Regions from separate parts of the Parasphingorhabdus sp. NYA22 genome, predicted to be linked through region 1. Evidence: predicted binding sites of a transcription regulator. Region 1 holds the regulator's gene; each other region holds the start of a gene.
What was found. Region 1 encodes LexA, which represses DNA repair genes until DNA is damaged. Its sites were predicted from a motif close to GTTCCNCNCTTGTTCT; they were not measured.
Positions count from the first base shown of each region.

Region 2: ACWFTY_RS06670 (DUF7146 domain-containing protein) is a predicted target of LexA. The motif match lies at 934-949, and genes of this name have one in related genera.
Region 3: ACWFTY_RS09215 (DNA recombination protein RmuC) is a predicted target of LexA. The motif match lies at 1,631-1,646, and genes of this name have one in related genera.

Region 1 covers NZ_OZ333477.1:1,750,050-1,754,296, forward strand. Annotated here, with positions in the region: gene ACWFTY_RS08455 (ComEC/Rec2 family competence protein) at 1-2,057, shown strand, start outside; gene lexA (transcriptional repressor LexA) at 2,051-2,743, opposite strand; gene ACWFTY_RS08465 (hypothetical protein) at 2,889-3,728, opposite strand; gene ACWFTY_RS08470 (IS1595 family transposase) at 3,887-4,247, opposite strand, start outside.
Region 2 covers NZ_OZ333477.1:1,378,734-1,382,980, forward strand. Annotated here, with positions in the region: gene ACWFTY_RS06660 (DUF5818 domain-containing protein) at 9-218, opposite strand; gene ACWFTY_RS06665 (lytic transglycosylase domain-containing protein) at 237-902, opposite strand; gene ACWFTY_RS06670 (DUF7146 domain-containing protein) at 1,039-1,947, shown strand; gene ACWFTY_RS06675 (strawberry notch-like NTP hydrolase domain-containing protein) at 2,046-4,247, shown strand, end outside.
Region 3 covers NZ_OZ333477.1:1,912,227-1,916,473, reverse strand. Annotated here, with positions in the region: gene ACWFTY_RS09220 (COG3650 family protein) at 1-228, shown strand, start outside; gene ACWFTY_RS09215 (DNA recombination protein RmuC) at 232-1,611, opposite strand; gene def (peptide deformylase) at 1,823-2,389, opposite strand; gene ACWFTY_RS09205 (TonB-dependent receptor) at 2,603-4,247, opposite strand, start outside.

The DNA of each region.
Region 1 (4,247 bases):
AGCTTCCCTTATGGGTGCCGGTGGCGCTGGGCTGCGGCATTGCGTCCTGGTTCAATCTGGCCAATCCCGCCTGGTGGCTGGCCTTCATCAGCCTGTGCGGCGGCATTGCCCTGCTGGCCGTGGTGGCCGGAAGAGACACAAGAGCCGGCAAGGCTTTGTTCTGGTTCACGCTGCTGGCCGCCATCGGCTGCGCGCTGATCTGGTTTCGGTCGTGGAGCGTTGCCGCGCCAGTACTGGAGCGGCCGCTTGTCACCATTTTCAATGCCGAAATCGAGCGGGTCGAGCCGGTCCTGGCCCGCGATATGGTTCGTCTGACGCTGAGCACCGGCGATAATCCTGAGCTGCCGCCACGGGTTCGGGTCAATGTGCCGCTTGATCGGGCCGGTCCCGGTTTGCAGGACGGCGCGCTGATCCAGTTGCGCGCGCGTTTGATGCCACCGGCGATGCCGGCGCTGCCGGGCGCCTATGATTTTTCGGAACGGGCCTGGTTTCAGGGGCTGGGCGCTACGGGGCAAGCGCTGGGAGATGTCCGGATATTGCGTCCTGCCGATCCGATTTTCGCGCTGTCCCGATATCGGCAGCAGCTGTCGGCCCATGTCCAGTCGCAAATGGCGGGTGCTGCCGGGGCGATCGGTGCGACCCTGGCCACCGGCGATCGTGGTGCGATTGACGAAGCCGATGCCGAAGCGATGCGGCGCAGCGGACTGGCGCATTTGCTGTCGATTAGCGGCCTGCACGTGACCGCCGTCGTCGGCGCTATCTATCTGCTGGTGCTCAAGCTTCTCGCCTTGTCGCCACCGCTAGCGTTGCGCTTTCGATTGCCGGTAGTGGCAGCTGGTTGTGCTGCGCTGGCGGCGGTTGCCTATACGCTGATGACCGGGGCGCAGGTGCCGACGATCCGGGCCTGCGTCGCCGCCTTGCTGGTACTGGTCGCGCTGATGATGGGGCGCAGCGCGATCACCTTGCGGATGGTCGCAGCCGGGGCGCTGTTTGTCTTGATATTCTGGCCCGAATCGCTGGTCGGGCCGAGCTTCCAGCTGAGCTTTGCGGCGGTTACCGCGATCATCGCGCTGCACGAGCATCCGCGGATCAAGACTATGTTCATGCTGCGCGAGGAGAGCCTGCTGCGCCGCGCCGGACGGTTTATCTTTGCGCTGTTCCTGACCGGTCTGGTGGTCGAAATCGCGCTGATGCCGATCGCGCTCTACCATTTTCACAAGGCAGGGCTTTACGGCGCGCTGGCCAATATCATCGCCATCCCGCTGACGACCTTCGTGATCATGCCATTGGAGGCGCTGGCCCTGGTGCTGGATAGCGTCGGACTGGGCGCGCCGGTCTGGTGGCTCTGCGAACAGGCACTGGGCAGCCTGATCGCATTGGCCCATTTTGTCTCAAGCCGGCCCGGAGCGGTGACGATGTTGCCGACCATGAACGTGATCGCCTTCGGACTGGTGCTGCTCGGCGGCCTCTGGCTCTGTCTGTGGCGAGAGCGCTGGCGCTATTGGGGTGTGATCCCGGCAGTTATCGGGGCATTGCTCATCATCACAAACCGCGCACCGGATATCTATATCACCGGTGACGGCCGCCATGTCGGTATCCGCAACGATCAGGGAGAGCTGGCGATGCTCCGTACCAGCGGCGGAGACTTTATTCGCGACATGATCCGTGAAAATGCCGGCGTGGAGGGGAAATCGCAGGCGCTCGAAGACTGGCCGAATGCCGATTGCAACGCCGACAGCTGTCTGGTCACGATCCGTGCGGGCGAGCGGGACTGGCAGATATTGGCGACCCGCAGCGCTCACTATATTCCGTCCCTGGCATTGTCGGCCGCCTGCCGCCGCGCGGATATTGTGGTCAGCGAAAGACGGCTGCCGCAAAGCTGTGCGCCGCGCTGGTTAAAGGCCGACCGCAGCCTGCTGTCACAGGTTGGCGGCATGACCATCAATCTGGAAAACCAGCACATATCTGCCGCGCTAGGCTGGACCGGCAGGCATATATGGACCCGCTATCGCGCCGCTGCGACCGGAGGCGATGACAGCGGCAAGCGGGATCAGTAGCGGCGCAGCAATCCGGCCATCTTGCCCTGAATGCGCACTTCGCCTTCGCCATAAATCTGCGGCTCATAGGCGGCGTTGGCGGGGTCGAGGCGGATGCTTCGACCCTCCTTGCGCAGATATTTCAGCGTCGCTTCTTCGTCGTGGATCAAGGCCACGACAATCTCGCCATCGCGCGCGACTTCGGTTTTCTGGATCAGCGCGTAATCGCCGTCGAGAATGCCTGCGTCGATCATCGAATCGCCTGACACTTCCAGCGCAAAATGTTCGCCGGGGCCGAGCAGGGCGGCCGGGACGCTGAGCGCCGACTGGCCTTCCATCGCCTCGATCGGAGCGCCAGCGGCGATCCGGCCGTGCAACGGAATTTCCAGCACATCATTATTGGCAGCCGGAGCAGGATTGGAAATGACTTCGCGCACCGGTGTTTCCGGGTGCAGCGAGACAACATTGGAGGGCTCCGCTTCGTGCACGCCGCCTTCCGGCAGCTTCAACACTTCCAGCGCGCGCGCCCGGTTGGGCAGGCGGCGAATGAAGTGCCGCTCCTCGAGCGCACTGATCAGCCGGTGAATGCCCGACTTGGACTTGAGCCCGAGCGCTTCCTTCATTTCCTCGAACGAGGGAGAAACGCCGCTATCCTTCAGCCTGTCATCAATGAAACAGAGCAATTCATGTTGCTTTTGCGTGAGCATGTCCAAAATCCTGTTCAGGGAACGAATAAAGAACAATTATGAAACAAAACAGGTTAAGTCAAGCGGGAAGTGATTATCCCTCTTGCATACGTAACACCGAGCGACCCCTCCTTAAGCGGGGAGATGGGCGGTGATTAAGCTGGCTTTACTCTGCTTTTTTACGATCTTCCAAGGGGATGAAGTCCCTGCCAGTTACCTTCCGAGCACCTTTAGTAGTGGTAAGTGCATAACCCTCTGTAATTCGATCAATATCTCCGGACGGCAACTGGTAGCTACCGAAAATCCTAACGTACAACTCGTACCCAACTGGCAAGTCAGAGCCTGCGTTATTAATCTTCATAAACTCGGTTTGGCCTGGGAAAACCGTAGTGCCATTCGTGTCATCCAGTTCAGGAATTGGACTTGCATAAAAAACTGGTGGCATAGCAACGGAGTCTCCATCTTTCAAAAAGTTAGTGGCTGGAGTTTTCCCAATGTTCTTGAAGCACACGCTAATACTGCCATCTTCATTCATTTTAATGGCGTTGACTATCAACCATGGTCTTTGCGCATTCTGAGCAATTCTATTGGCTTCAAAGCCAGCATTAGCCGCGCGCCTAGCTTCCCAAAAAGTGTAAAAAACCAGACCAATACCAAAGAATCCTACGGCCATAGCTATTATAGTAGCTCGTCCAGTAGTGCGGCTCCACAAAGCGGCTTTTTGCTGTGCCTGAAGATCGTATTCTTTGCGACGTCCTTCGCGGGCTCGTTCTTGTTTCTCAAATATGCACTTATCGATCTCCGCAGACGAGATCATGGGGCATTCGTCTTCCACGCCTATGTAGGGGGATTGTGTGTAATCATGGGCATTTTCGGCTGCTTGATGGTCTATAGCGGCCTCTAGGTTTTGGGAAGATATCCACAACCAAGCACCTATAGCGATGCCAAAAAAGGCTATAATAGCCAATCCTAATTTGGATTTTGAAAATTCTGGGTCTTTCTTCACAACCGAGTTAAAACATCAATTTGCAGAAGAGTCCATCAACATGGTAGAACGCGATATGACCACACTTAAAGAAGCCCGACAAAAGGGCAAACTCAAAGAGTTCATCAAGGAACACGAAGCCGACCATGACGGCGACGAAGCCGCCATTGCGGCAACGCTTAGGTCAATGGTTGGTAAGTCGAAACCAGTTCCGAAAACATCGTCTCGGGACGGTGACGGCGATTGAAGCGATATTCCGCTTCCTTTGCATATTTCCAAAGGTGTTGCGGCGAAACGTGAATGTGAGTGCCAAAGATACCGCGCTTCAACTGTGACCAGAAACCTTCAATCCCGTTGGTGGTCGTGCCGGTAGGGCTAACCCACTGCTTCTCGCTGTGATTGACTGTCTTGTGCCAATATTTGTGACCCGTTCCGTCCAGACCAGCATAGCTCATGAAATCATCTGTGTGGATCTCGGTATGTGCCAGCACGTTGGCAACGATATGGCCCTGTAGCGTCGATTTGCGGCGATTAGGGATA
Region 2 (4,247 bases), 370 kb from region 1:
TCAATTATTCAATTTTTGACACCAATCCAGTCCACTTCAATCCCGTCAACACCGGATTGAACGCCTTCAATGATCACTTGGGTGCCGTCCTTTGGGGTTTTCACGTCCAAAAAGTTTAACCGCCAAACATTTTCATCTGCGCATTGAAGCAAATAGTGGCGTTCGCCTTTGATGAGTTTACCGGTTAGCCGAAGGCGGTTTGAGTTTGAATGGTTCATGATCAAGTGTTCTCTGTCCTACAGCCCCGATTCTGTCCAGCGCGCAAGGACCTTCTTTACGTAATTCCGTGTTTCCTGGTATCGGGGAATGCCATTGGCTTTCAGCACGGCGTTAGGTCCGGCATTATATGCCGCCAGCGCTAGGTGAATCCCCCCAAACTTATCCAGCATTTGCTTGAGATACCGTGCTCCCCCGTCAATATTGGCGGAAGGATCGAACCGGTTCTCAACCCCAAGGTCTAATGCGGTTCCAGGCATCAACTGCGTAAGACCGCCAGCACCAGCAGAACTAACAGCCATAGGATTGTACCGCGATTCCTGCCAAATTAGAGCGTCGAGCAACCCAAAGGGTAGGGCGTGTTTTTTTTCGGCTGCCCGGATGGAGGTTAGGTAAATAAACCGCCTTGACGAGGCTGATCGGCTTAGTCCTGTAAGCTTTCTTGGTTGTAGATTGGTTTTAGTACCTTCATGATTTGTCGGTGCTCCAGTCACGGGCTTTAGCTGATTTTCCGGTTGCCAAATTCCATGCTGGAACAACCGAAACGTGGGTTTTTCACTTGCGTGTTGATCCAGAGCTTCCCGTTCAGTGGGGGCATTGCTTTCTTGTAAACTCACATCCTGCGCCCATGTCACGCTTGAACACATCGCTATTGTAAGCAGTCCCATTGATAGCTTCTTTGCCAAAATTCATCTCCATCTTGTATCGAATCGGATGAGAACATAAATAGAACATATAGCTGTAGGAAAGTGTTTTCTTACGTGTTGAAGAGGGGAGGCTGCCGGGAAGGGGAGAACTGGCGCAGATGCAAGGAACTCCTCGATGTCCCGTAACGTCCTGACTAATCCCACATCATCCCTCGAGAATACTGCCAGACAGATTTGTGAAAAATTTTCAGGCTATTGGAAAAATGACAAAGGAATGTGCTGCTGCCCGGCACATGATGATAATACGCCGTCGCTTGGTGTCAGTATCGGCCGAAACGCGATTCTCTTTCACTGTTTTGCGGGGTGTCCGCAGAAAGAGGTGCTTGCGGGTTTTGAGCGCCAAGGTGTGCCCGCGCGCAGTCTGTTCAGCGGAAGCTCCATTCCAATTCCCGCAACAAGTCCCAAAGAGATAAAGCCGAGCGCCAATGCACAGCGACTCTGGCGGCAGGCTCAGCGCCTGCAAGGAACTATTGCCCGGACTTATCTCAAAAAGCGCCTGATTAGTATTACTTCTCCAGAATTGCGCTTCCTCGAACGCACGCCGCTTGGTCCCAAGAGCCATGTCCGCTTTCTACCAGCGATGCTGGCATCGGTGCGCACCGATGCGCATATTATGGCCATTCACCGTACATTCCTGCTTCCCGATGGTTCAGGCCAGTCTGATTTCATAAAACCCAAACGCGCACTCGGATCCCTCGGGACCGGGGCTGTGCGCCTTTTTCCACCCAAAGATGGTGTTCTGGGATTGGCAGAAGGCACAGAAAGCGCCATGTCCGCGACGCAGCTGACCGGCATCCCGACCTGGGCAACATTGGGCAATGAGCGCTTTGGGATCGTTACCATCCCGGAAAGCGTGAAGCAGCTTTATCTCTTCGTGGATCATGACGCTGGCGGCGACCTTGCCGAAGCCAAGGCCCGTGAACATTTTCAGATGCCCGGCCGGTCCATTATAGCGCGCCGGCCTAGCCGGCGCGGCGATGACTGGAATAATGAGTTGTTTCGAGCAAACGCAGCTTCCACCTAACCCGGTCCACCTGTGATCCAGAGGAAAGGGGGCTTTTCGCTGTTTGTGCACGAGAAGGCCGTCTGAGGTCTGTCCGTGCCTAACGGAGGAAAACCATCATGACTCTACAAAACGCACAGTTGCAACTTGACGATACACAGGATCTGGCCAGCGAAATAATAATCAAAGCCGCTCACGAAATAGCAGGTCGTCTAGAGACAAGTTCCCAAGTCACACGAAAAGACATTAATGCCATATTCAAGACCTTCACCGGAAGCAGCGACGCGACAGATGGTTGGTCGGTAAAAATGTCCGGCTGCGCTATCGAGCTGGCCGAACTGATGTGGCTTCGTGATCATTCCGGTATTTCACTCCATTCCGATTTTGCTGAAGCCGACAGATGCTTCGCAACTCTGGAGCAAGTTCTTCCGCCACAACATAACCGGCATGATGACCAGATTGCCCTCCAGCAGTTTTCGACCCCCGCCCGGCTTGCCTGGGCTATGGCTTTGGCAGCGGGCACAAAGCCCGAAGATATCGTACTCGAGCCATCCGCGGGAACGGGAATTCTCGCCATCTGGCCGCATCTTGTTGGCGCGAAGCTAATCCTCAATGAGATCGACGGCCTGCGCGGTGCGTGTCTAAACGAGCTGTTTCCGGGCGCTCCGCTCTCCTCACACGATGGCGAGCTGATCGACGAACTGCTTCCACCGCGCCACAATCCAAATCTTGTCATAATGAACCCGCCATTTGCCCGTAGCGCAGAACGGGGCAAAGACTACCGCTCAGCCCTGCGGCACTTGCGCTCTGCCTGGCGGCGTCTGGCGCCAGGCGGACGGCTTGTCGCGATCATGCCCGAAGGCTTTGACGCGACCATATTTGCTAAAAACGATCCTGCTCCCTGCGCTCTGCGTTTGGATGCGCGCATCATGCGATCTTTCGCCCGCCGGGGAACCGGCATCACCGTGCGCCTGGTGGTCTTCGATAAATTTGTTTCCGAGCAATGCGTAACACCAATCGACATCGCTGATTTTGAGGGTTTGTACAGAGCCTGCTGTGCTTTGCCCGCTCGCGCTACCTCCAAACCAACGGCGCAAACTTCCAGGTCCAATGCAAAGCCATTCGCGCTGGTATCGAACGATCGTTCGAAACGCCCTGTCGCGCCAGTTTCCAAATCCTCTCCAGACTCGCAAATATCCGAAAAACTCATCTTTGAAGTTCTCGGCGATGCGGCACCAACACCGGAGCAAAAAGGCATTTATCTAGCCTATCGGCCAAGCCGGATATCAATCGCCAATGCTCCCGTTCACCCGACCCCACTGGTGGAATCGGTAGCGATGGGGTCTGTTGCTGCGCCAGTCCCGCAGCACCAGCCATTGGTTCCGGCAGACTGGCGGGAGAAACAGCTTCTTTCCGATGCACAATGCGAAACGCTTATTTATGCAGTAAACGCCTTCGCCCGCGATTTGCCCGGTACTTACAGGCCAATCAACAAAGGCTCTGGGCTGGAACCGTCCGAAGAGGGTTTCTGTTATCGGACTGGCTTCTTCCTAGGTGATGGAACTGGCGCGGGGAAGGGCCGAGAGATTGCTAGTGTCATCATGGACCGGTGGCTGCAGGGTCATTGCCGTCATATCTGGATTACCAAAAACGAGACCTTGCTTGAGGACGCCCGCCGGGACTGGTCCGCGCTCGGCGGCTTGCCGCTTGATATCCAGTCGCTTTCGAGCTGGAAGCTGGGAAGGCCGATTTCAATGTCAGGCGGGATTTTATTTGTCACCTATCCAACGCTGCGCTCGGGCAGGATGGATACGACTAGACTTGCTCAAATATTGGAATGGGCAGGGCAGGAATTTGATGGCGTCATAGCCTTTGATGAAGCTCATGCGATGGCGGGTGCGCTGGGGGGAACGGGAAGCCGCGGCAAAGTCAAAGGATCCGAACAGGGCATTGCAGGTCTGCGTCTTCAAAATCTTCTGCCCAGCGCGCGAGTATTATATGCATCAGCAACCGGCGCATCTGATATTGCCAACCTTGGTTATGCGGCGCGTCTTGGATTGTGGGGACCGGAAACCGCCTTTCCCAATTATGACACGTTCCTCACCGATATCCGAGCGGGCGGTATTTCTGCGATGGAACTGGTCGTGCGCGACCTTAAATCCCAAGGTCTCTATCTGGCCCGCGCCTTGTCCTTCGCGGGCGTTGAATATGAGCTTCTCGAACATGAACTGACCAAGGAACAAATATCGGTTTACGATAGTTATGCCGGGGCTTGGGCGATTATTCACAAGAATCTCGAGGCGGCCCTTGAAGCCACGCGG
Region 3 (4,247 bases), 160 kb from region 1:
GATTTCACGTTGCCGGTTGAACGGACGAAGAAAACCGAGGGCGGCTGGGAACTTAGAGGCTTTTCCGGCACCGATAATATCAACGTCTACATCACCAGCGGCGACGAATGTAACGATGGCATGAGCGACCGCACCTATGCCGATACGGTCAAGGTAGAAGCAAGCAACAACGGCGTGTTGAACGGTTGCGGTGGAAGCTTTACCGAAGGGCCGGACGGTCCGGCCTAGGGCCTATTTTGATGCCCGGTCGCTGATTTCCCGATCATCTTCGATCAGTTTGTCGGCGACCGAATCACTATAGCGGGGCAAAGCTTCGATTTCCGGTACCGGTTCGAGATCCTTCTTGCCGGTTTCGATTTGCAGCTCGGCAAATTTGCGTCCGGTCGCCATGATGTTCCGCTCGAAGCTACCGACAAATTTATTATAATTACCGACGGCGCTGCCAAGGCCCGAACCCATGCGCTTCAGATGTTCGCCGGCAACCGCTAACCGGTCATACATTTCCTTGCCCAATTGCCCGATCTGCTTGGCTTCGGCGGCCATTTTTTCCTGCCGCCAGACGCCAGCGACAGTCCGCGCTATTGCCACCAGATTGGTCGGCGTGGCGAGCAGCACCTTCTTCTCGAAAGCATGGTCCCACAGTGTAGGTTCATGCTCGAGAGCAGCGGCGAGGAAATGCTCGCCGGGCACAAACATGATCACATAATCCGGCGCGTCCTCGAACTGGTCCCAATAGGCTTTTTTCGACAGGCCATCGATATGCGCCTTCATGCTGTTGCAGTGGCGCGCCATGGCAAAATTGCGCGCCGCTTCGTCATCCGCTTCAAATGCATCCTGATAGTCGTTGAGCGACACCTTGGCATCGATCACCAGCTTGCGACCGCCGGGCACGTTTATCACCGCATCGGGACGCAGACGGCCTTCATCGGTATCTATACTCTGCTCGGTAACGAAATCGGTATGTTCGGACAGTCCGCAGGTCTCGAGGACATTTTTGAGCTGCTGCTCTCCCCAACGCCCGCGCGATTTCGGCGCGTTGCGCAGACTGTTCACGAGACGGGCGGCTTCCTGTTGCACCCTGTCCTGCCCCTGCCTTACCTGTTCGATGGTCGCGCTGATCCCGGCGTAGGATTCGGTGCGCTCTTTCTCGATCTTGGTGATCGACGCTTCGTAAGTCGCCAGTCGTTCGTGCACGGGCTGCAAAAGCTTGGCGATCTTCTCGCCGCCCTTTTCATTGGCCTGATCAAAGCGCTGGTCGGCGCGCTCGAGAAATTGCCGCTGGGCCGTTTCCAGCATTTTCGCGCCAATTTCGGAAAATTGCGCTGACAACGCCTCTTTTGCTTCGATCAGCTGCTGCATCTGCTTGTCATGATTGCGGGCATCGGCCTGCAGCGCTGCCAGCTCGGTCTTCGCCGCATCGCGCTCGTCGCGAACGCCGTCGAGCGTGATCCGCAAGGCATCGGTAGCCTGAGCGGCTTCCTTGGCCGCCTGGACCGCATCTCTGGTTGCCTGAGCGGCATCCTTGGCCGGCTTGCCGCCGATAAACCAGCCCAGCGCCAGACCGCCCAGCAGAGCGATGACGATAGCGAAAATGACAATGATGGGATCCAAATTAATTCACTTTCCAATAAGAACGAAAAGAGAACCTAGGATCGTTTTGAAAAATAGGCAATACTCGTCAATCCGCGAAAGACAATTCAGAGCGGTGCATTCGATAGCTGCCGTTCGTCCTGAGCCTGTCGAAGGACAGTTCAAGCCGATAGCTGCGCTTCGACAAGCTCAGTGCGAACGGAGTCTTATAAGCTGTGAAATGAACTGACCATCAGGCCGCGATGCCGTGTTCCTTGCGCAGCTTCGCCAGCTTCTTCAGCACCATTTGCCGCTTCAGCCGCGACAGATGGTCGATAAACAATATGCCTTCGAGATGGTCCATCTCGTGCTGCAGACAGGTGGCCAGCAAGCCTTCGATCTGCTCTTCATATTGCTTGCCTTCGACATCCTGCCAGCGCGCGGTGATCGCTGCGGGGCGTTCGACATCGGCATATTGATCGGGCACCGACAGACAGCCTTCGCTGTACAGGTTCAGATCCTCGGACGGGTCCAGTATTTCCGGATTGATGAACACCAGCGGATCGTTGATCACGCCATGGTCATGGTCGCAATGTTCGCCATGTTCATGCTCGTGCGGTGCCGGTTCCTGCAAATCGATCACCAGCACCCGCTTTGGCACACCGACCTGTATAGCGGCCAGACCGATGCCGGGCGCGTCATACATGGTTTCAAACATGTCCTTGACCAGCGTTTTCAGTTCGTCATCAAACGCGGTCACGGGTTCGGACACAATTTTCAGGCGCGGATCAGGCACCTCGAGGATCGGTAATATAGCCATGCTCCAAATTTAGGGATTCCAGCGGGATTCGTCAAGCGGCGAGCAAGAGTGTTGCAGACCATCGAAAGATCCGGCTGCAATCAAAGACCCGTCTCGCGTGCCGGAACGGTTTTGCAGTCAACGCGATCACCGGCGTGTGCGGGGAAAATAATAAGGCGTGCGGTCCATTATCCTGAACCGCACGCCTTATTTAATCAGCGTCTGATGTTTGGCTTAGAACTGGCCACGCAATGTGATGCCATAGGTTCTTGGTTCCGCAAGGAAGGCCGAATAGGTCTGCTGCGATGCGACAAATGGCGTGTTGAACGCAACCTGCGAATAATTCACATTGAACAGATTTTGTGCCCAGCCTTCGATGGCCCATTTGTTGTCAGGGCCACGGATACCGATCCGCGCGTTTACCAGCGTGAAACCGTCCTGCTCCTTGCCGTAAAGCAAATCCGATCCGGTGTTATAGTCGCTGGTCGTACGCGCATTCACATAGAACAAGCCCGTCAGTCCGCTGCTTCCGATTGGCGGCGTATAAGACAGTGACGCGGTGGCTGTGATTTCAGGCGCGTTCGACAAATTGTCACCTGGCAGCAGGCGCAACGCAGGATCCAGCGCTTCGCCGGTATCCCGGCCCACCAGATCATTTTCGTAGCTGGTATCGGTATAGGTCAGGCCCAGAGAGACATTTACGTGCCGAACCGGATTGAGAGACGCTTCCAGTTCAACGCCCTGCGCGACAACGCCATATTTGACATCATCAGAGGCACAGTTGCCTGTTGTACCATCAGCATCAATGTCCGCGCCGTTCAGATCAGTGCTGCAAGCATTGATATTCTGGACGAGGAAAACAGAGCCGTTGAACGTATTCAGCTGGAAATTGTCAAACTGCTGACGGAACGCAGCAACGCTCAGCGAGAATTCCCGCGTCGAGTATTTTGCGCCAATTTCAAATGCGTTCACCGTTTCCTGGTCGAACTGAAGATTGTCCGTGTCGCCAGTCAATGCCGGATTGGCCAAAGTTGAACTGGTCAACGCAGACCGGTCAAGGTTGAAGCCGCCAGCCTTATAACCGCGCGAATAGCTACCATAGAGCAGCAGATCATCGGTTGGCTTGTAGGAAAGGATTGCCGTGCCGGTAAATTCATTCTCGCTGCGGCTGTCGCTCAAGGTAACGCCGTCCAGTTCAGACGTTGAATTACCCTGACATGACAGACCGATCAGACCGCCTGCCAATGCACCAAGTGGTCCACCGAGCAACGGCGTAAACAATGCGCGTTGCGTTGGGCACATCGTGTTGTCGTTGGTAAAGGCAGCGTTAAAATCCTTGGTTTCATTGGTATAACGCAAACCAAGGGTCAGATCGAGCTTGTCGGAAATGTGGAAGATGTTGTGGGTGAAAAACGCAAAATTCTCGCTTTTCTGATTATAGACATCGAGCACCGTTCCCTTGTCATTGATCGTCGCCAGATTATCCAGTCCGGCAAAAATCAGTGGCGTGGCAGCACCGAACGCGCCAGCGCCGCCATTTGCGGCTTGTAGTGCAGCTCGTCCGCCCGCGCTCAGGCAGCCTGTGCTGGTTGGTGACGCCAGAGCAGGATTAACCGCGTTGACAATACGGCATGGCGCGAAGGCACCATATTGCGTACCGAAACGGATATTATCCCGTGTTTCAAGCTTTTCGTTCGCGTAAAAACCGCCGATCAACCAATCCAGCTTGTCGTCGAAAGCCGAACCCTGCAGCCGCAGTTCCTGGGTGAAGGTTTTAAATTCCCGGGCACCGGCATCTTTATTCGGCTCGCGATAAAGGATGTCCACCTGCGTGTAATCCGTGTCGGATGCCTGGAAGTTGGAATATTCACGATATCCG